Linked DNA regions of Terriglobus albidus. The protein of the gene in region 1 interacts with the protein of each later gene in a pairwise test. Links are inferred from orthologs where the notes say so. Each region holds a gene or a part of one and is shown in the gene's direction. Other genes may lie near its edges. The genes, in order: FTW19_RS04760 and FTW19_RS07330.

Region 1 (10,528 bases):
GCAGACCCGTCTGACCGAGAGCTTCGGGCAGGTAACGGACCAGTTGACCAAGGTGCACGCCGGACTGGGCGAGATGTCCAAGCTCTCCGAAGGTGTCGACGACCTGAGCCGCATCTTCACCAACGTGAAGTCGCGCGGCGGTTTCGCCGAAGTCCAGCTCGGCATGCTGCTGGAGCAGATGCTGGCGCCCAGCCAGTACCTGCAAAATGCCCGGGTCAAGGCAAACAGCCTGGAGGTCGTGGAGTACGCTGTCCGCTTCCCCAGCCCCCAGGGCGAAACCCTGCTGCCCATCGACGCCAAGTTCCCGCGCGAAGACTGGGAACGTCTGGAAGCGGCCTACGAGCGCGGCAATCCGGAAGAGGTTCACACCGCAGGCAGGGCCTTCGAGGCCGCCATCCGGACCGAAGGGAAGCGCATCTGCGACAAGTACATCCAGCCGCCGGTGACCACGCCGCACGCCATCATGTTCCTGCCGACGGAGGGCCTGTACGCTGAGGTGATGCGCCGCGACGGCCTGCAGGCGGAGATTCAGTCCAGGTGCAACGTCACCATCGCCGGTCCGAGCACATTATCAGCCATTCTGACCAGCTTCCAGATGGGCTTCCGCATGCTCGCCATCCAGGAAAAGGGCGACGACGTCTGGAAGGTGCTCTCGAAGACACGCAGTGAATTCAGCAAGTTCGGCGACCTGATGTCGAAGATGGAAAAGCAGGTCAGCACGGTGCAGAACACCATCGAGAGCCTGAATGTCCGCACCCGGGCCATCAACCGGACCCTGCGGGAAGTCGAGATGGATGCAGGCAATCCGGGCGATGGAGACGAGATTCCGTTCCCGGAATTGGGGAACATGGCCCCCCTGCTGGCCGCATCGGAAGAGGAACCGTTTTAACCCGGTTCGTTTTCCTTTGCACCCGGTTGTTTTACACTCAACAGGGCGTTTCGTATCCTAAGATTTCGCGGAAATTGGCCGCGTACGGTCGCAGACGCATCAGGTTTTTGCAGTACCGAGATTCATAGAGGGAAAGAGACAGGAGACTCAACTCATGGCAGATGTTTCAGAAAAGGTGAAATCAATCATTGTGGAGCAGCTTCAGGTGGACGAGGCCGAGGTGACCCCCGGTGCCAGCTTCCAGGAAGACCTGGGCGCCGACTCCCTGGACGTCGTCGAGCTGGTCATGCAGTTTGAGGAAGCCTTCGACATCCAGATTCCGGATGAAGACGCCGAGAAGATCAAGACCGTAAAGGACGCGATCGAGTACATCGAGTCGCACTCGAAGAAGTAACCAAAGGAATCACGTGGAAAAGCGTCGCGTCGTTGTAACAGGCCTGGGCCTGATCTGCGGTGTCGGTAACACGGCCGTGGAGGTTTGGGATGGACTGATGGCCGGCAAGAGCGGTATGGCGGAGATTACGGCCTTCCCTCTGGAAGGCCACCCCGTCCGCTTTGCCGCCGAGGTCAAGGACTTCGATCCATACAAGTTCATCGATAAAAAAGAGGCCCGCAAGATGGGCCGCTTCATCCACTTCGCCATCGCCGCAGCCGAGGAAGCGATGCAACAGAGTGGATTGAAGGTCACCCCCGAAAACGCCGAGATGGTGGGCGTGCACATCGGCTCGGGCATCGGCGGTTTCGATGTCATCGAACGTGAGCACACCAACCTGATGCAGGGCGGTCCACGCAAGATCTCACCCTTCTTCATTCCGGCTTCCATCGTGAACCTGGCTGCGGGCCATGTCTCCATTCGTTTTGGAGCCAAGGGACCGAATGAGGCCACAGCCACGGCCTGCACTACCAGCGCGCACTCCATCGGCGACGCATACCGCATCATCGAGCGCGGCGATGCCGACGCGATGATCGCCGGCGGCGCCGAGGCAGCTATTACGCCCATGGGCGTGGGTGGCTTTGCCGCGATGAAGGCGCTCTCCACCCGCAACGACGACCCGACACACGCCTGCCGGCCCTGGGACAAGGACCGCGACGGCTTCGTGGTGGGCGAAGGCGCGGGCATCCTGATCCTCGAAGAGCTGGAGTTCGCCAAGAAACGCGGCGCCACCATCCTGGCCGAGGTCGTCGGCTACGGCATGAGCTCGGATGCCTACCATATGACCGGTATGGCTCCCGAGGGCGAAGGCTGCTACCGCGCCATGGCCAATGCGCTGAAGTGGGCAGGCATCAAGCCGGAGCAGGTTGCCTACCTGAACGCACACGCTACCAGCACGCCGCTGGGCGATGCCCTGGAGTCCAAGGGTATTGAGAACCTCTTCGGCGAACACGCGCTGAGCCACAAGCTGCTGGTTAGCTCCACCAAGTCGATGACGGGCCACCTCCTGGGCGGCGCCGGCGGCCTGGAGGCGGGCATCACGATCATGGCGATGCAGAAGAGTATCGCTCCGCCGACGATGAATCTTGAGAACGTAGATCCGGAGTGCAAGCTGAACTACGTTCCCGGAAAGTCGCAGTCCGTGGAGATCGACTACGCTCTGTCGAACTCTTTCGGATTCGGCGGAACCAACGGTTCGCTGGTCTTCAAAAAGTGGTCTGAGTAATTTTCATACGATACAAAAGCAAAAGCCGCGAGAGTAATCTCGCGGCTTTTTGGTGTCGCATACAACTTCAACTTGTCATCCTGAGCGTACGGGGTCCCCGGCGAACTTTGTTCGCTGGGGTGACGAAGCGAAGGATCTGCTTTCTTGCGTAACTCATAAAAGCAGGTCCTTCGCTACGCTCAGGATGACAGCTCTAAAGATACTGCCTCAACTAAACGCAGCCGCGAAGCCGACTTTCATAAGCACGACCAGCGTCCACCAGATAAAGACGGCGATGATCCCTTTGCGGATCGGCAGCTTTGCAACGATCGCGCAGCCGATTCCGAGCACGATGTACTCCCAGATCTCGAAGATGTCGATTGAGGTCAGCAATGCATACAGCGGCCCGCTGTGATGATCGAGGTAATACCCGAGATTTGTACCCACCGGATCCTGAAAGGTGAAAATCTCCGGCGGGTCCGTCACCCACAACATGAGTGTGGCCAGCAGAAGTTTCGTAACAGCGATCAGGGAACCATACATCATCACGGCGAAGAGCCGGCCATAGGTTGCTTCGCCGCCGAAACCGAAGTTCACCGTCCCCCAGAAGAAAAGCGTAAACAGCGCACCGAAGATGACAAATACCGCCGGGAAGGCATAGACGGTGAATTTCATACCGATCACCTGCTGCTTCTGGACCGTTGCCACCTGTTCGGCCGTCATACCCTGCACCCGTTCTTCCATCTTCGGATTGGCTTTGATGGCGCTGTCGGCCAGAGCGTCATATCCGACACGCGTAGCCGCACTGAAGGTAAAGATGTAGGAGCCCACGATGATGAGCAGAATGGGCAACAGCACGTTACGGCTGCGATAAAGAATGTCGGTAAAGGTCTTTGACGGAGCGGTAAAGGTGTAAATGACCCGCTGAATCTGCGAGAGTCCTGGCTCTGCGGTGGGAACTGTGGCTTCAGTCATAGGCGCCTTTCTCTGTGCGAAGCGATTGTAGGCCGAAACGCCCGTCCGGCCATCATGAAAATGGACAAGCGGCCGTTCTATCATGCGAATGGCATGAGTGTTGAATCCAAGATCGAAGCCCGAATCGAATCGCTGCGCGAAGCCCTGCGTCACCACGAGTACCTGTACTACGTCGAGGACTCTCCCGAGATCTTGGACGCTGAGTACGACACTCTGATGAACCAGTTGAAAGCTCTGGAGGCGGAGCATCCAGAGCTGATCACACCCGACTCGCCAACGCAGCGCGTCGGCGGGCGCCCGAAAGAAGGTTTTGCCAAGGTGGCGCACTCGCGCCCCATGCTCTCACTCGATAACGCCTACAACGAGGCGGAGCTGCGCGCCTGGGCCGACCGTGTACATGCCGCACTGCCTGCAGGTGAGACAGTCGAGTTCGTCTGCGAGTTGAAGCTGGATGGCCTCTCGCTGGCGCTGCATTACGGAGCTTCAGCGAATGGAGCCTCCGTACTGCAACGCGGCCTCACACGTGGCGACGGTACGACAGGCGAAGACGTTACGACCAATGTCCGTACCATCCGTAGCGTGCCCCTTGCGGTCTCTGCCGCGAAGCTGAAGAAGGCCGGCATGCCGCAGCAGTTCGAGGTCCGCGGTGAAGTGGTGATGCCGCAGGCCGCCTTCCAGAGGATGAACGAAGAGGCAGTCGCGGCGGGTCTGCCGGTAAAGGCGAACCCACGCAATGCCGCCGCCGGCACAATCCGGACACTGGAACCAAACATCGTCGCCCAGCGTCGGCTCGACTTCTACGCCTACTTCCTGTTGCGCGAAGGCGAGACACTTCTGCCGGGCCAGCAGGAAACGCTCGATGCCTTGAAGACGGCGGGCTTCCGCGTGAACATGCATGGCTCCTCCGCGAAGACCATCGATACAGTCTTGAAGTTCATTGAAAAGGCCGAGGCCCAGCGTGACGATCTCGGTTACGAGATCGATGGTGTCGTCGTAAAAGTCAATTCAACGGCACAGCAGGCGCGGCTGGGATTTACCGGCAAAGCTCCACGATGGGCGATCGCCTATAAATTTGCAGCCCGTGCAGGCGTGACGCAATTGAAGGGCGTTGGCTTCCAGGTAGGACGCACCGGCAAGCTGACTCCTGTAGCGCGTCTGACACCTGTCTTCATTGGCGGCACCACCGTCAGCAATGCAACACTGCACAATGCCGACGAGATCCAGCGTCTGGGTGTGCGCATCGGCGACTGGGTGCAGGTCGAACGCGGCGGCGATGTGATTCCGAAGATCGTGAAGGTGGACGAGAGCCATCCACGCGGAACCGAAGAGATTGAGTTCCCGACACACTGCCCGGTCTGCGACGAGCCCGTCGTTCGTGAGGAAGGCGAGGTGGACTGGCGCTGCGTCAATGCCAGTTGCCCGGCACGCCTGCGCGAAGAGCTGCTGCACTTCGCATCGCGCGGTGTAATGAATATCGAAGGTCTGGGAGATGCGCTTGTCGCGCAGCTACTCGGGCAGGCAGAGATGGCCCCCGCCGAAGGGGAGGAAGAGGCCGCGGAACCGGTCGCTCGCAAGGCGCTGATCCATTCCGTCGCCGATCTGTACACCCTGACGATGGATCAGTTGCTCACGCTGGAGCGAATCGGTCAGAAGTCGGCGCAGACACTGCTGGATGAGATCGAGCGCTCGAAGAAGAATCCGCTGTGGCGTGTCCTTCTGGGTCTGGGTATTCGTCATGTCGGCGAACGCACCGCACAACTGCTGGCCGAAGAGTTTGCCTCACGCGGGCAAGACTACGAGGCCATGCAGGCATTGATGGATGCCACCGAAGAAGAGCTGCAGCGCGTGCCTGAGATCGGTCCTAAAGTCGCGGAGGCCATTCATGAGTTCTTCGCGGGCCACAAGAACCGGCAGCTCGTAGAGCGTCTGCACAAGCTTGGCTTCAGCTTTACCGCGGAAAAGCGTCAGAAGACCTCCCAGCTTGAAGGCATGACCTTCGTACTCACTGGAACGCTGCCTACACTCAAGCGCGAGGATGCGAAGACGATGATTGAAGCAGCCGGAGGAAAAGTCTCAGGCTCGGTCAGCAAGAAAACAACTTATGTCGTCGCAGGAGATGAGGCGGGGTCGAAACTGGACAAGGCCAACGAGCTCGGTGTGAAGGTGATTGATGAAGCCGCCCTTCTCGCCATGTTTGGTCAATGAGCGTCCAGCTCGACCCGTCTTGTTTTAGGTTGTCACCCTGAGCCTTAGCGAAGGACCTGCTTCGAGAAGATATAAGGCATGAACCAGCGCGTTTCCGGTTCGCGCAACGCGCGAATGCCTTGCTTAAGGGGACGGCTTCAGCCGTCCCATAGTGGCATCGGTAAGGACCGAGGCTTTAGCCGCTGAGGTCAATCATTCCGCTCAAGTACCTCAGCGGCTAAAGCCGCAAATCCTTCAAGCACTGTTTTGGCACAGCTGAAGCCGTGCCCTTAAGCAAAACAATGGCGCTTGGGCGGAAAGCCCGCGAAGGCTCGATAGCAAAAGCAGATTTCTCTATCCCCACACCCTAGTGAGCGTCCAACTCCACCTTGCCAATATGCTTCGGCGGACGTTTCAACAACAGCACCAGCGGCAACACACCAAGCAGCACATACGCAAACAGCTTGTACTGATCCATATACGCCAGCAGCTCCGCCTGCCGTTGTAACTGGTGATAGACCAGCGCCAGTCCTGCGTAACTCGCATCCGGCGTAGCACCGCCCACCGCTCCACCCAACGCATGCGCCGCCTGCATCGCAGCCACGTTGCTGGCGGTGATGTTCGAGGACAAATACGCCTGGTGTGTCTGCGCCATACGTTGCAGGAATGTACTTGAGATCGCGATGCCGATGCTTCCGCCTTCGTTGCGCACCAAGGCATAGATACCTGCGGCGTTGCTGGTCTGGTCTCCAGGCAGGAAGCGGAACATGATGGTACTGAGCGGCACAGTCGTAAGGCCCACACCCATCACCTGCACGATGCGCGGCCAGATCATGTCGCTCATGGCCACATCCAGGTTTCCGTGTGAGAGCCACCATGTGCCCAGCGTGATCATCGCAATGCCCATCGCGATCATCCGTCTCGCATCGGCGCCACGGCTAAGCAGCCAGCCAACGAGCGGGACCTCCGCCATCGTCACCAGACCTGCGGGCGACACGGCGATACCGGCCGTCGTCGCGTCATAGCCAAGCAGTTGCTGCATGAACTGCGGCAGAAGAAATGTCGTTGCATACAGAGCGGTATAAAGCGCCAGCACGATGGTGCAGCAGATGGCGAAGTTGCGCTCGCGCAGCAGGCGCAGGTTCACCACCGGCTTATCGACACGCAGCTCCCATACGATGGCGCCCAACAGGCAGCCAACGGCGATGATGCTGCTCCAGGTGATGAAGGTGGAACCGAACCAGTCGAGTTCCTGTCCCTTATCGAGGACGATCTCAAGCGCACCCAGGCCGATAGAGATCAGTGCCAGGCCGCCGAAGTCGACCTGCAGCGGCTTGCCCTTCTGCGCCTTGCGTGCCGCCGTGAGATGCGGTGGATCGTGCAGCACGATGCGGGTAAAGAAGGCGCAGGCGATGCCGACAGGAATGTTGATGTAGAAGATCCAGCGCCAGGAGTAGTTGTCGGTAATCCATCCACCGAGTGTCGGACCGAGCACGGGAGCGCACAGGATGGCGACGGTATAGACGGCCATCGCCATGCCACGTTTGTTACCCGGAAAGGTATCGGCCAGGATGGCCTGCACGGAGGGCTGCAGGCCACCACCGGCCAGTCCCTGCAGAACGCGGAAGATCACCAGCATCCCCAGCGTAGGCGCTAATCCGCAGGCTGCAGAGAACGCAGTAAACAGAATCACAGAGCCGAGATAAAAATTCCGCCGGCCAAGCACAGACGAGATCCAGCCGCTGATGGGCAGGATGATGGCGTTGGCAACGAGATAGGTCGTCAGCACCCAGGTGCTCTCGTCCTGTGAAGCCGAGAGCGAGCCAGCGATGTGCGGCAGGGCAACGTTGGCGATGGAGGTATCGAGCACCTCCATGAAGGTGCCCATGGTTACAACCAGCGCAATAATCCATGGATTGAAATGCGGAATAGCCGCAGCCGGCTTCTCTGCTTGAGTCTCCAGCGGAACGCCCGGCTCGGACCCCTGCGCCGATTGGCTGAGCTCTTCTTCGGCTTCGAGAATCGCAGACTGGTTGGTCATAAAAATGACTGGCTAGTCATTAGAGAGGTAAAACCCGGCCGGGATTCATTATGTTAGCTTGGCTTGAGTGTCCGTCCGACCGAAATCCCGTCGCCAGGTTCTAACGGATTTTCGCCGTTCCGAGATCCTGGATGCTGCCCTGAAACTCTTTGGCAAGAAGGGGTTTGCGGAGACCCGCATGGACGACGTTGCCGAAAAAGCCAAGGTCGCCAAAGGGACGCTCTATCTCTACTTCTCCTCCAAGGAAGAGATCTACGAGGCCGCCGTCCTGCAGGCCATCGAGGAGCAGCGCGAGCGCATTCGCGAGGCACTTGAAGGCGTGACCGGAACTGCGAACCGCCTGCGTGTCCTGCTGCAGATCCGTATGAGTTTCTGGGAGACGCAGCCCAATGTCTACCGCATGCTGGTGACACTCGGCCGCGAACGCAGCCACCGGAAACAGACCCACACTCTGCTGCAGGCCACCGTGCGGGAGCTGGTGGGGATCTTCGAAGACGGCGTCAACGCCGGTGAGATTCCAGCACGCGACTTCGAGCCGATCGGATGGGCTGTGATGGACATGCTGCGCGGCATGAATGAACGCCGTCTCTACGGCGAGGCCGACAGCACTCCGGAACAGGACACAGCAATTCTACTTTCGCTGGTGCTGCCTGCTATCGGCCTTCGCACTCAGGCGTAGTCTTCGCGATAGGGCGTGAAGACGTCCAATACCTCACTGGCCTCAAACGCACGCGCCTGATGCACGGCGTCCCCAGGCACGATGATGCTGTCACCGGCACGCAGCGTGTGATCGCCGTCGGGTGTGGTGAGCACGATGTGTCCGCTGACGACAAAGACCAGTTGCTGATGCGGATGCGAGTGCGCCGCACCGACCCATCCGGGCTCCATGGTGTGCCGGACGAGCATCATCTCCGGCGTATAGCTCATCACCTGGCGCTTCAGGCCGGGCTCTGGATTGGTCATCTGTTCGTTATTGCGGTGCACCACATCGCTCATGGCTTCAGCATACGTGATGCCGGTAGGAGCAGCGGCACCGATTTGAACGATGCATCTTTGTTTGTCATTTCGCAGCGAAAGCGGAGAAATCTGCTTCCGCGATAGAGCGGACCTTCGGCCCGCTACTATCTCTCCCCAGACCTGGAAACGCCAATGGTGTTCCGTCTTGCTTAAGGGCATGGCTTTAGCCATGCCGTACCGACGTGAGAAGATACGCGGCTTCAGATGGGATGAGACGGCTGGCCTCGCGAAGCAGCTAAGCTGTTCGCACGCACTCGGGGTGCTCAAGGAGACCAGCCGATGAAGAAGGTTAGCAAAGCGCAGTGGTTAAAGGAAATGGGGAGTGACAGGCCAGCGCTGACGGTAGGGCTTGATTTAGGGGACCGTTACAGCCACTACTGTCTGTTGAACGCAGCGAAGGAAGTGATGGAGGAAGGTCGTATCCAGAGTACGGAGGCGGCGTTCCGACGTCATTTCGAGGGCGAGGAGCGGCAGCGAATAGCACTGGAGTGCGGCACGCACTCTCCGTGGGTAAGCCGTTTGCTCAAGTCTTTAGGTCATCAGGTGATCGTGGCCAATGCGCGCAAGATCGCGGCGATCAGCTCGAGTGAATCGAAGAACGATCGCAACGATGCCGAGCAGCTGGCTCGCTTCGCGGCGTCTGATCCTAAGTTGCTGGCGCCGCTGCTTCACCGCAGCATGGAGCGGCAGCAGGACCTGAACCTGATCCAGGCGCGGGCTACGCTAGTACGTGCGCGGACGATGCTGGTCAACGCGTTGCGTGGCCTGGTCAAAAGCGCCGGTGGCCGTCTGCCGGCCTGTTCCACCGAGTCGTTTCCTGTGCGGGTGCGGGCATCGATTCCGTCTGTGCTGACGACGGTAGCGGTTCCGTTGTTGGAGCAGATCGCGACGTTGAACCGTCAGATCGACAGTATGGAAGAACAGATCGAAAAGCTGGGTACCAGGTATCCGGAGATCGGTGTGCTGCGTACGGTTCCAGGCGTGGGTCCTGTGGTGGCGGCCACGTATGTACTCACGCTGGACCGGCCCAATATAGCAAGCAACCGTTCCGCAGGTGCGTGGCTCGGTCTGCGACCCGGACAAAGTCAGTCGGGGGACTCGGATCCGGAGTTAGGCATCTCCAAGACCGGCAACCGATATTTACGAAGTCTGCTGGTGCAGTCGGCGCAATACATCCTGGGTCGCTTCGGTCCTGACTCAGCCTTGCGTCGCTGGGGCCTCAAGCTGGCATCCAGTGGAGGCAAGAGAGCAAAAAAGCGAGCTATCGTGGCGGTGGCCCGTAAACTGGCGGTCCTGTTGCACAGCATGTGGCGCAGCGGACAGAGCTTCCAACACTTCCCTCAACCTGCAATGGCCACCGTAGCCTGAACCGCGGATCGGCCAAAGCAGAACAATCTCGTGTCCGGGTGACTGCGCTCAGCGGCTGGGCCATACAGGTCGTGCTTCAGATAGCAGCCCCAATTCATCACCATCGGGTCCCAACAGGCACCGAGTCCCTTAGCGGCTCACTGCGAGTGCGGATAGAAGCCCCGAGATGAATCCAAAACACAACCGCAACTGCAAATACAAAAACTCTATGAAGGAAAAAACTTGACCCATACAGCCGTCTCATAGAAGCCGCTGAGGGCAATGTTCCGTGTCCAGTATGGTCGAACCTCAATCGTTCAGCATTGTGGCTTAGGAAGAAGCCCGGCGCTGCACAATCACCGCCAGGCCGGCTCCGATTAAGAGCAGCAGTGCTACTGTTACCAGGCCGCTGCCATACCCATGTCCTCTGTCTGAGAG
Region 2 (10,653 bases), 660 kb from region 1 along the record:
AACCGCGGGCTTCGATACCGAGCACCAGGTCAACATCCTTGTCGATGTAATAGGCGGCAAAGGCATCGATCATCTGCGCGAAGCCAGCCTTGTCCTTCAGCAGAGTAGTGATGTCGTAGAACAGAATGCCGGGCTTGGGGAAATCAGGGACAGTCCGCACGAGGGACTTGAGTGGTTCACAGTTAATGGGTGTCGCCATGAGGAAATTCTAGAGGATTGTTGAATGGTGGAATAGTTGAATGGTTGAATCGTGAGGTGTGCCGGTTCAGTGTGTGTAACCGATCGCTTTGAGCTTTATTCAACTATTCAACAATTGAACTATTCAACCGTCTCACCACGCTCCTTCAATCTGGAAGGGGCCGAGCTTGCCGGCTTCGCTGTCATCGAGATCGTGGACCTGGAGGCGGTCGACGCGTGAGCCCCGTGAGCCCTTGCGGAGGTGCGTTTCCAGGTCTTTGAGTTTATCTCCCGAACCTGCGGCGACGCACTCCACTTCACCGCTGGGGAGATTGCGGACCCAGCCATTGAGGTTTAGTTCCGCAGCCTCGCGGTGGACGAACCAGCGAAAGCCAACACCCTGCACGCGACCGGAGATAAGGTAGTGACGCACCATGACTCTGGTCAGTGTAGAGCAAGTAGATAATCGGAATGTGGCTTTGAATTACAGCGTTGTGGCACAGAGTGTGGACGAGGTGCGCGATACCGGCAACTCTCCGTCTGTAAGCATGTGGGAGTTTTTGCAGGCGACGGGGCAGGAGGACTTGCTGCGGACGATCAGCATCTACGGCGAGAGCGGAAAGACACGCGAGCAGGCGCGGACGTATTACATGAATGGTGAGGCGCTGCGAGTGTGGCGGGCGATGGGCAAAGCGCCGACGATCGTGGGAGAGATGCACCGTCCGGCGAAGACTGCAGCGATGGTGTTTGGAGTGCCTTACAGCCAGTAAGGAGAAAAGGCTCGCCATCCGGCGAGCCTTTTCAGAAGGAATAGCGGCCTTAGGCGCGAGACATGTAGGCGCCTTCGGAGGTGTCGATGCGGATCTTCTCGCCTTCGTTGATGAAGGGAGGAACCTGCACCACCAAACCGGTCTCGGTCTTGGCGGGCTTGGTTACGGACGAGGCGGTCGCGGACTTGATGCCGGGCTCGGTCTCAACGACGGTCATCTCCACAACCTGTGGAAGCTCGATACCTACGGCCTTGCCGTCGTAGAAGCTGACGGAGATGCCGATATTCGGGAGCAGGTAGTCCACGGCGTCGCCAAGAATCTCGCGGGACAGGGTGGTCTGCTCGTAGGTAGCCGTGTCCATGAAGATGTAGTCATCACCGTCGTTGTACAGGTACTCCATCGCGATTTCATCGACGACGACGCGGTCGATGGCGTCGCCCGAGCGGAAGCGGTGCTCGAACATGGCTCCGGAGGAGAGGTTGCGCAGCTTGGCCTGGATGAAGGCGCGCAGGTTACCGGGGGTACGGTGCTCCACTGAGAAGACCATGTGGAGCTTGTCGTTGTGCTTGATGATCATGCCCGGGCGCATCTGGGTGGCGGGAATCGCCATGGTGTATCTCCTGAACTGTTCTGATGGTTTTCCGGGCGCAAAGGGCCGGATATGGCAGGGCGTGACGCGCTGCTTTTAGAACCTTCTTCGATTGTAGCTCAGGGCCGAGGATCCGGCCCGAGAGCATTTTCCCTGTGGGTGTAGTGTAGGGCGTACGCATCCTATGGGCGTTTTCCGCAATGAAAACGCCGCTGCACGCCCTTCTGGGATACCCAGCAACAGGGAAAACGCTTTAATCCAGGGCCAGGGGAGCGAACCCGGCAAACATCTGGGCGGCCTCGGGGAGCTGGTTGAGGGGGACGATCTCGCAGGCGGCGAAGTAGCGGTCCCACAGGGCTTTGACCTTCGCGTTATTGTGAGCCTTCTCGATACCGCCCTCCTCCCACTCGAAGACTTCGACGATGGTGCCATCGGCGGCGCGGCAGGCAATGAACTCGCGGCTGGTGGCCAGGCCCTCCGCACGCAGCAGCGGCAGGTGCTCGCGGGTGAGCTGCAGCAGATCGGCTTCTTTGCCGGGTCTAGGGCGGTAGGCGACGATGACGATACTGCGACCCTGGACTGAATTCATGCGAGACAGGGTAGCATGTGTGGAAAGGGCCGTTTCCTCTAGAGCAACGTGTCGCTTGAGATGCGGGCGATACCGGCCCGCTGCATCTCCACATTGACTCGAGCGACGGAGCCGTTGAGGTCGATGGCACGGCAGGCATCTTCAATGACGCAGGCGGTAAAGCCAAGGGAGACGGCGTCCATGGCGGAAAAGTGAACACAGTAGTCATAGGCCAGTCCGCAGAAGGACAGGCGTTGGATGCCACGTTCTTTCAGGGCGCCGCCGAGGCCGGTCGGGGTGGAGTGGTCGTTATCCAGAAAGGCGGAGTAAGAGTCAATGCGCGGGTTGTAGCCCTTACGGACAATCAACTCGGCGCGTGTGGTGTCGAGCTGCGGGTGGAAGGCGGCGCCTGCGCTCCCCTGGAGGCAGTGATCGGGCCAGAGGACCTGGGGGCCATAAGCCACCTGAATGGTCTCGAAGGGCTGGGCGCCGGGATGGGAGGTCGCAAACGAGATATGCCCCGCCGGATGCCAGTCCTGGGTAAGAATGACGTGGCCAAAACGCTCCTGCAGGCGATTGATCAGAGGAACGATCTCGTCGCCGTTTCGAACCTCAAGCGCACCGCCGGGGCAGAAATCGTTCTGCAGATCGATGATGACGAGGGCGTCAGTGGGCTGATGCGTCATGGTGTCTATTGTCCATCAAACGAAAGCGGAGATGATTTCATCGCTCTTTACGGAAGGCGAAAGGGACGGAGAGGTGTCAGTTGACACGTTAGGCGGGATTGTAGAATCTGAAACCGAACGTTACTCTCCCCCGAGAAGGCAGACGTAGAGATGGCAAAGCCCTCAGTAACAACAGTGACGATCGACGGCAATAAATTTAATGCGTTCGCGGTCAACGTGGCGCTTTCTACAGTCAGTGAAGTAGCGGGGATGCCCATGATGGGCTCTCTGAGCTGCAATATCCAGGTAAGTGTGGATATGCACGACAACACCAACATGCCCTTCTCAACGTTGAAGACTCTCTTCGACCTTGCGAATGTGGTGACCCGCGAAAAGATCAAAGACATCAAGGTCGAGTTCTGGCAGGATGATTCGCAGCAGGACGCTTTGTGCACATATGCGTTCAAGGGCTGGATCAGCCACTGGAATACGGGTAGCGGTGATGGCGCGAACCACACACTGACGATGAGCCTGCAGCCGACGCTGGACACGAAAAACTACGTCGACCTCAGGATGAGCAACTAGGTTCTCGCTGAGACGGCAGTCCTCGGAAGTAGAGGAGTGCCATTGCGTGACACAGATGGCAAATCCCACCGCACCAACCGGAATCAAGGTTGCGCTGAGCCTCGATCCTCCCGGTCCGACGTTTTACATCGGACGGAACGCGTGCATGCCCCAAATCCGCGCCACTGCGACCGTTACGGGCGCGGATGCCGTCGCATTACAGGGCGCGACCTACAACTGGGTGGTGACGCTCGTGATGCAAAACAAGAAAGTCCCTCTTTCCATGGGACGATCGGTGGCGCATCCGCCGATCAATCGAACTGGAGGACCGACCCTTGTGTTGCCGTTCACTAAAGTGCGCGGAGGGCAACTGACCGTGACAGTTACTGTGCGTGCACCAGGACTGGTATCACCGACCACTCCAGCTCTACCGCCGTCTGCTCTGACGGCGAGCCGGTCAGACCTGCAGATTCTCGGGACGAACCCTACGGAGAACGATCTGATTGCAGAAGGCGCCAGTGATTTGATGATCAAGATTATCCGGCATGAGTCGTCAACACGGCAGTTTCTGGAGGCGGGCAGTACGGCCCCTGGCTATCCACTGTTCAGCCAAGACCATAAGGGGGGCGTGGGCTTGACGCAACTTACGAGACCAGCGCCAAGTGATGACGAGATCTGGGATTGGAAAGCTAATCTCCGTGGCGGTATAGCTGTGCTGGCGAAGAAGACCCGGTACGCACGGAACTATTTGATCGGTTATGCGAGCAGTTCCGAATTCACGGAGTTGGTGAAGGCGTACAACGAAGCAAGAGCACGTGTGGTGATACCAAAACCAGGTATGCCGCCGGCTTCTCCGGCCACGCCTCCGCTACCGCTCGCAGTTACGCTACCGGCTCCTACGTCTGATCAGATCGATCGCGAAACGCTCCGCGCGTATAACGGTTACGGCCGCGGTCTCACTGATCCGGATTCAAAGACTGTCTATTATCTGCCGGAGTATGTTGCAAAAATTGGCACGGACGGTCTGCTCGAAGTAGCGGTGGGAGCAGATGGTAGAACTGGTGCGGCACACTGGCATGAAAATACAGCGGCGGATCGAGAGAAGTTCTGGCGCGATAAGAAACTGATCGAGCCAAACTCTAAAGGGCAGTATATCTATCCGGGAGATCCCGATTATGTAGCCAATGTTCTCAAGGTTGCCATTACCGATCCTCCGGCGCCAAGAGTTCAATCGATATCGGGCGCGTTGCTGTCGACACCTGAAAGGTAACCATGATGAAGCTTGTGCGATTGGTTTTGTTGGTTGCGACGGTATGGTGCGGGGTAGCCGGCCATGCGCAGTTCTTTTATGAGGCGAGTTGCAACGACGTCGAGAAATACGATGTCACCACCGGGAAACACGTGGCGACGATAAGTCTGGCTTCCCGTACTTCATTGTTTCCTGACGAGAGTCCGCGGACAGCCTTCTGCGATATAGACAACATGAAGTACGACGCAGCGCGTTCTATTGCGATAGTTGAGGTAAATGACGGGCGGTATCAGGTTTTTCGCCGGCTGGTCTTTACGGTTCCGCAGTTTCGTCTGGTCTCAGGACGTGTGTTATCTCGTAAGTGGCACGATGTTGGAGCGGGCGAGGAACCTGCGACAGATATGGTTGCGAAACTTGCGTTGCCAGGGATGTCGACTGACCCAAATCAAAGGGGGTGGCTGATGCTGGATGGTTATCAAGCCGACACCGATTTGGTGCAATGCACAGCATACGGACAAGGAAAGATGTTGTTATCGACTCCCGTAGAGAGCGCAGGAGATAAGGTGATCCTTCGAGTGACCTGCGCTGAAGGAACGAGGTTCCTCACCGCAAGAGGTGACACAAAGCAAATTATGTCTCTGAATCTGCCGCTCGAAGCCGGGTGGGGAGTCGCTTATACGACTAGCGACGCTCGCTATTTGTTGATTGCCGGTCGTCGCGAGTACGTGACGCAAGGTGGCGACAAAGCGTGGCTGGTGGATCTACAGACCAGCAAGCTCGTCGGACAATGGACTGATCCTCGTATGACACATGGGCGATTCCTAGGATTCGCTCGCAATGGCAATCTGCTTTTCCTGACTCATGGAGAGAACCTCGTGTTGAAGACGGGACTGACATTCCAGCCAACTCCGGAAGGGGATGCTTTCTTCGCCGACCGATGAATCCATTGCGGAATGAGCTCCTCAGTACACTAGCTGTATGCCAGCACCGACAGCCGAAGCACGTATCCGGGTCCGCTATGCCGAGACCGACCAGATGGGCGTGGTGTACCACGCGAACTATGTTGTCTGGTTCGAGGTTGGTAGAGTGGAACTTCTGCGCTCAATCGGCCTGCCGTACAAGCAGCTTGAGGAAGAGGGCATCCTGATCGCTGTAGCGGAGGTAAACGCACGCTACAAGCGTCCGGCGAGATATGACGATGAGATCGCGGTCCGTACGACCGTGAAGCAGGTTCGGGGATCGATCATCCGTATCGGCTATCAGGTCGTCCGCGTTACGGATGAGGAACTGCTCTGCGAGGGGGAGACGGTGCACGTAGTGATCGACCGCGAGTTCAAGCGGGCGAATCTGCCAGATGCGTATGCTGCCCGGATGGCAGGGGAGCAGTAAACCCTGGGGTGTTGCCCCGGGCTGATATAGAACGCGTCTCCACGCCAGCGAACAAGTTTGCCGAGGACCCCGGCCTTCAGCGCTTATATGGCCGGGCGCTCCACCCCTCACAACCTTAGGGTGGGCTCGGAATACCCAAAATCGAATTTGTCGATGCGCCCTAGGGTAGAGAAGCAGATTTCTCCGCTCCCTTTGGTCACTGCGAAATGACAAAAAAAGAAAGCCCGGCTAAGCCGGGCTTTCTCTAACCCATGGATCGGTTATTTGCTCTGGTGGCCCCAGCGATAGACGAGACCGGCGTTGAAGCCGACGTTGTGCTGCAGGGTGGAGCCGAAGGTCGTGATCTGGTAGGTCGGGGCGATGCGGAAGGCCAGGTTCGGGTAGAAGCTGTAGTCCACGCTGCCGCCGAGGGCGAAGGCGCCGGCGTTGCCGGTCTTCCATAGGCCCAGTGCAGGAGCGGGAACGCCCTTGGAGCCGCCATCGAAATTACCCATCGCCATACCGCCAAGCACGTTGACGTTCGCGCTCAGACGTTCCTTGCGATAGAAGCGGTACTGCGGTCCGCCCATGAAGGTGTAGTGCGTGATGAGCGGATCCCAGATGTTATAGGGGTTGTTGCCCGTCTTGGCATTGCCATAGTGGCCGCGGACATCACCGACGACCGCCCAGCGCGGGTTCAGGTAGTAGTTCCCAGCAACCTGCCAGCTGATCTCATTGTTGCGCTGCAGGAAATCACCCGAACGGAAGCGCAGGTAGCCGACGCCGCCGAAGACCTCGTACTTGTGAGAGTAGGTGTCCTCAATCATTTTGGCGATACGCGCCTGGCGATTGGCGTTCATGCGCCGCTGCCGGCGGTCCTGTTGTGCCTCGCCGTGAAAAGCCGTTCCCACAAGCGCGGCCAAGGCCAGCGCGCACACGATCCGCTTCAAACCGAACATCAAACGATACCCCTGCAGCCTTCTTGCTCTGTTAGTTTCAAACCAGGTGGACCGGCATTTGCGGCACACCCTTTTATTAGAACATCCCCGGCGCGGAATTCATGGCCAAACGATCCAGTAAAGGCTCTTCCAGTACATCCGGCTTGCTGCTTGGCGCGCTGCTGGGTGGCGGACTTGTTGCGGGTGCAGGATATTTGTATTCGCATCCGGCGGCGCTGCGCGGTGTCCGCAACTCCGTAGGAATCCACGGCGACTATCCAGGAGCAGAGGGCGGGGGAGCAGAGAAATCAGGCTCTGAGGCCGCGTCTGCAGCGAGTCGGCCGCCAGTGACGAAGCCTCAGGATAAGTCGCGTTCACAGGTGGAGACGCCTGCTCCGTCCGAGGTGGCGCCTCCGAATCCGGCTGCCGTTGCCGCCGGGCAGCCTCCCTTTGCCGCCAGCGAGGATGTCTTTGAGGCTGCGGCGCCGATCTACCGGAAGCAATGTGCTGCGTGCCATGGAACGCCCAGCGGAAAGCCACGGGTGGGAGGAGCTCCGCAGTTTTGGGTTGCGGGTGCGCCCGGTGTGGGCCATAAGGCGCCATCGGCGATTTATACGGTGATTGCCAAAGGGAGTCCCAAAGCCAGCGGTCATGCCTTTGCCGGCAAACTGACCAGCCAGCAGATCTGGCAGCTCACGTTGTTGCTGAAGGAAGCGGGCAACGATCTGCCCGATCCGGTTCGAAATCTGATGGGAGATTAAAACGGAAAGCCCGCATCTCGAGGATGCGGGCTTTGGTTTTAATCTGGCTACGGAAGAGTGTAGGTTACGCCAGTGATGAACTGGAAGGTGTTCTTTTTGAAGCCTGGCGATGGGTTGTTCAGGAAGGAGTCGCTGGCGGCGATGCTCATGCCGAGCTTTTTGAAGACCGGCATCGCTAACCCGGTACTGAAGTTTGCCGAATAAGCCTTGGGTTCGTTGAAGGCCGGCAGGAACTGCAGGGTTTGGGTGAAGATCATGGAACGCGGCAGGGTTCGCTTGTAGGCCTCACCAATGCTTGCGCCGATCAGGTTCAGATTGCTGGTTGAATCCTCAAACTGCTGTTTCTCGTAGTGAATATCGCCTTTGACGTCGAGTTGTTGTTTCGCGTCCAGGACGGGGGTCCAACCGACGCCGGCGCCGTAGATTTGTTGCAGATCCAGGCCGGAGGAGAAGTTGTGATCGAAGGCCAGAGTGCCCAGGTAATAGAACTTCTTCGAGACGTACTGGTCGCGTTCGACATCCGTGTGGAAGATGCTGGTTTTGACCACGGAGTCAGGCGTTGGTGGAGTCGTTTGCGGAATCACCGGCGTGGTGAGTTTTCCGTAGGCCTCTGAGAGGTCGAAGATGGTGCGATTCCGTGTCTGCAGATAGGGCACTGAAGGGATGGTGCGGACCAGTTTCACGCCGGCGGTAAAAGTGCCGCCGTGCTGGGTGCTCTGAACAAAGGAGGCGCCGCCGGTGACGGTGCCTGCCCATCCATAGAGAGGGCCGGCCTTCTTTTCGAGTTCGCGGTCGTAGACGCTCTGGTCGATGATGTAGGCCACGTTGCTGACCGGGACCGTCTCAACCTGTCCCATGGGATGCATCAGGGTGACGGTGTGGTCGTCGACGGTGACCATGCCGGTCTGGGTATTGGTACGGGTCGCAGGGGTGTCTTTCTTGAGGACGGCGAAGCTGCCGTTGGAGCGGAGCTCCTTGATCTTGCTTAGGGGAATGGTGACTTCCCCGACAATATCGCTCTTGAAGATGATGGAATCGCCGACGCCGCGCACCAGGGTTCCGGTTAATTGATCGCCATTCTTGAAGACGATGACGTCGGGGTTTGATTTTTCTGTGTTCGGTTTATCTGCGGCCGGCTTATCTTCCGCCGGCATGATGGCTGGGGCCAGAATCAGGAACAGCACCACTCCGCGCACACGTTTGAACAGGGACATGAACTCGCGATTTCCTCTCAACAAAAAATAGGTTTTCGTGCGGTTTGTCTCGGGTTACGGGACCCTCATCCCATAGCCACATCAACGGGCATTCTCATAAGATGATGTCATCTTTCCCTTACGCAGACGAGGGCACGCGCCATGAAGTCTCTTATCGATATGATCGTTCGTATTCTTTCCCTCGTAGGTATCTCGAACCCCGAGGACTCGCGCAAACGCCGGGAGGCAAACGGGCCAAGCTGGCGTGACAAGCTGCCTGAGGACGGAAAAAAATAGCCCATGCTGCCCGCGCTGCCGCATGCTCCTATCCGCAGCTCTACGATCTCGACCGTCATTGAGTATCTGGCGCTGGGAGTCGGTGCGTTTGCAGGAGCGTTGGCGGTACGGCGCGACCAGCGCTACCACTATGACTGGATAGGGGTGCTGGGTCTGGGAATGATCTCCGGTGTGGGTGGTGGTGTAACCCGCGACATCATCCTGCAGCAGGGCGTACCGCTTTCGTTTGACCACCCGTCTTATCTCACCTGCGCCCTTGGAGGCGCGAGCCTGGCGCTGTTCTTCGGCTCGGTGGTGGGAGCGCGCGTGCAGCGTTTCATCTTTTTTATCGATGCACTCTCCCTGGGTCTGTTTGCGGTCGCCGGGGCGACCCGGGCGCAGGACGCCGGCCTGGCGTTCTTACCATGCCTGCTGCTGGGAATTACCACGGCCGTCGGCGGGGGAGCCCTGAGGGATGTCTTCAGTGGCCGGACACCGGCCGTCTTTGAGAGGGGCGAGCCATATGCCCTGGCTGCAACCGCTGCTGCTGCAACCTATCTGACAGCCGAACGGCTGGGATTGTCCCCGGAGACCAGCTCAACCCTGGGATCTGCGATGGGTTTCCTGCTGCGCCTTTTATCGAATTTCTTCGCCTGGCGAACTCCCTCCATGCGCCTGAACCGCAAGGGATAAAGGAAAGACCGGAAGAAGGCCCCCGGTGCCTTCGGTTTTTTCTTCAAACCCGCAACAAAACATCTGCTTGCCAAACGTTGTATGGCGGGCATAGTATCCGTTTCGCAATCGGTTCAGTCCACCGTAGTGGTCGAACCAGCTGCCAAACGTCGTTGAGCTTTACCGCACTTTATACGTCGATAACGGCCGAAGGGATGTATCTGATTCCTAAGGTTTTATGCGGAGATAATATGTCTTGGTATGCATACTGTATCGCTGAACGTCAGGCGTTTCCGGAACTTTCGCGGCATCGTCGTCCGATGCCCCTGGAGAACGTAAAGGGCCTCTTTGGAAATCAGGTATTCCTCTTTCCGGCGAGCGACCTCGCCGTTCTGGTTTCTGAGCACTCTGAGGAAGATGCAGCCCGCATCGATCAGCAGTGCCAGAAGGATCACGCACGCGTGATCGCCGACTGTTTTAAACAGACGACGCTTTTGCCATTTCGTTTCAACACTACGTTTACGGATGACGACGCGCTGCGGCGGTCGATCCGTTCCAACCATCGCCACTTTGTCGCCAACCTGGAGCGCTTCCAGGGCAAGGCGGAGATGCATCTGAAGGTCCTGGTCGACGACGTCGAAGGCGCCTCCAAGATGCAGACCTGCTGTGCCGGCAAAGAGTATCTGGCTGGTCTGCGTGAGCAGGCTGCCCGCCAGCGTGAGCGTCAGGCTCGCGCCCGGGCACTGTCGGTACAACTGAACCGTATGTTCCTGCCGCTGGCGGAGGAGATCTCCTGCAAGCGCCTGGACTCCGGCAAGCTGTTGATCGACATCGCTCACCTGATCGATCGCAAGTGTGTGGAG

The links.
Region 2: the proteins of FTW19_RS04760 (region 1) and FTW19_RS07330 interact in binary tests that used the Escherichia coli proteins (3 or more experiments, as listed by UniProt). The link is inferred for Terriglobus albidus from one-to-one orthologs.

The regions. Positions count from the first base shown.
Region 1 is NZ_CP042806.1:1,154,443-1,164,970, reverse strand. Bases 1-2,663 are described here. They hold FTW19_RS04760 (acyl carrier protein), read left to right. Parts: upstream 1-1,043; coding sequence 1,044-1,283; downstream 1,284-2,663. Other genes in these bases: fabF (beta-ketoacyl-ACP synthase II), read left to right, coding at 1,297-2,547; rmuC (DNA recombination protein RmuC), read left to right, coding at 1-889. In the rest of the region: FTW19_RS04750 (YIP1 family protein), read right to left, coding at 2,755-3,501; NAD-dependent DNA ligase LigA, read left to right, coding at 3,595-5,706; FTW19_RS04740 (DHA2 family efflux MFS transporter permease subunit), read right to left, coding at 6,053-7,726; FTW19_RS04735 (TetR/AcrR family transcriptional regulator), read left to right, coding at 7,794-8,405; FTW19_RS04730 (cupin domain-containing protein), read right to left, coding at 8,396-8,722; FTW19_RS04725 (IS110 family transposase), read left to right, coding at 9,023-10,111; FTW19_RS04720 (MFS transporter), read right to left, coding at 10,421-10,528. UniProt on the Escherichia coli protein: Carrier of the growing fatty acid chain in fatty acid biosynthesis.
Region 2 is NZ_CP042806.1:1,815,719-1,826,371, forward strand. What follows is about bases 4,478-7,265. They hold FTW19_RS07330 (acyl-CoA thioesterase), read left to right. Parts: upstream 4,478-5,560; coding sequence 5,561-5,971; downstream 5,972-7,265. Other genes in these bases: FTW19_RS07320 (hypothetical protein), read left to right, coding at 4,478-4,603; FTW19_RS07325 (hypothetical protein), read left to right, coding at 4,606-5,523; FTW19_RS07335 (porin family protein), read right to left, coding at 6,232-6,909; FTW19_RS07340 (c-type cytochrome), read left to right, coding at 7,011-7,265. Outside these bases: FTW19_RS07285 (adenine phosphoribosyltransferase), read right to left, coding at 1-199; FTW19_RS07290 (acylphosphatase), read right to left, coding at 332-613; FTW19_RS07295 (hypothetical protein), read left to right, coding at 651-947; efp (elongation factor P), read right to left, coding at 997-1,557; FTW19_RS07305 (hypothetical protein), read right to left, coding at 1,790-2,125; pncA (bifunctional nicotinamidase/pyrazinamidase), read right to left, coding at 2,164-2,790; FTW19_RS07315 (hypothetical protein), read left to right, coding at 2,941-3,354; more of FTW19_RS07320, read left to right, coding at 3,401-4,477; more of FTW19_RS07340, read left to right, coding at 7,266-7,649; FTW19_RS07345 (DUF481 domain-containing protein), read right to left, coding at 7,697-8,863; FTW19_RS07350 (trimeric intracellular cation channel family protein), read left to right, coding at 9,143-9,811; FTW19_RS07355 (GvpL/GvpF family gas vesicle protein), read left to right, coding at 10,042-10,653.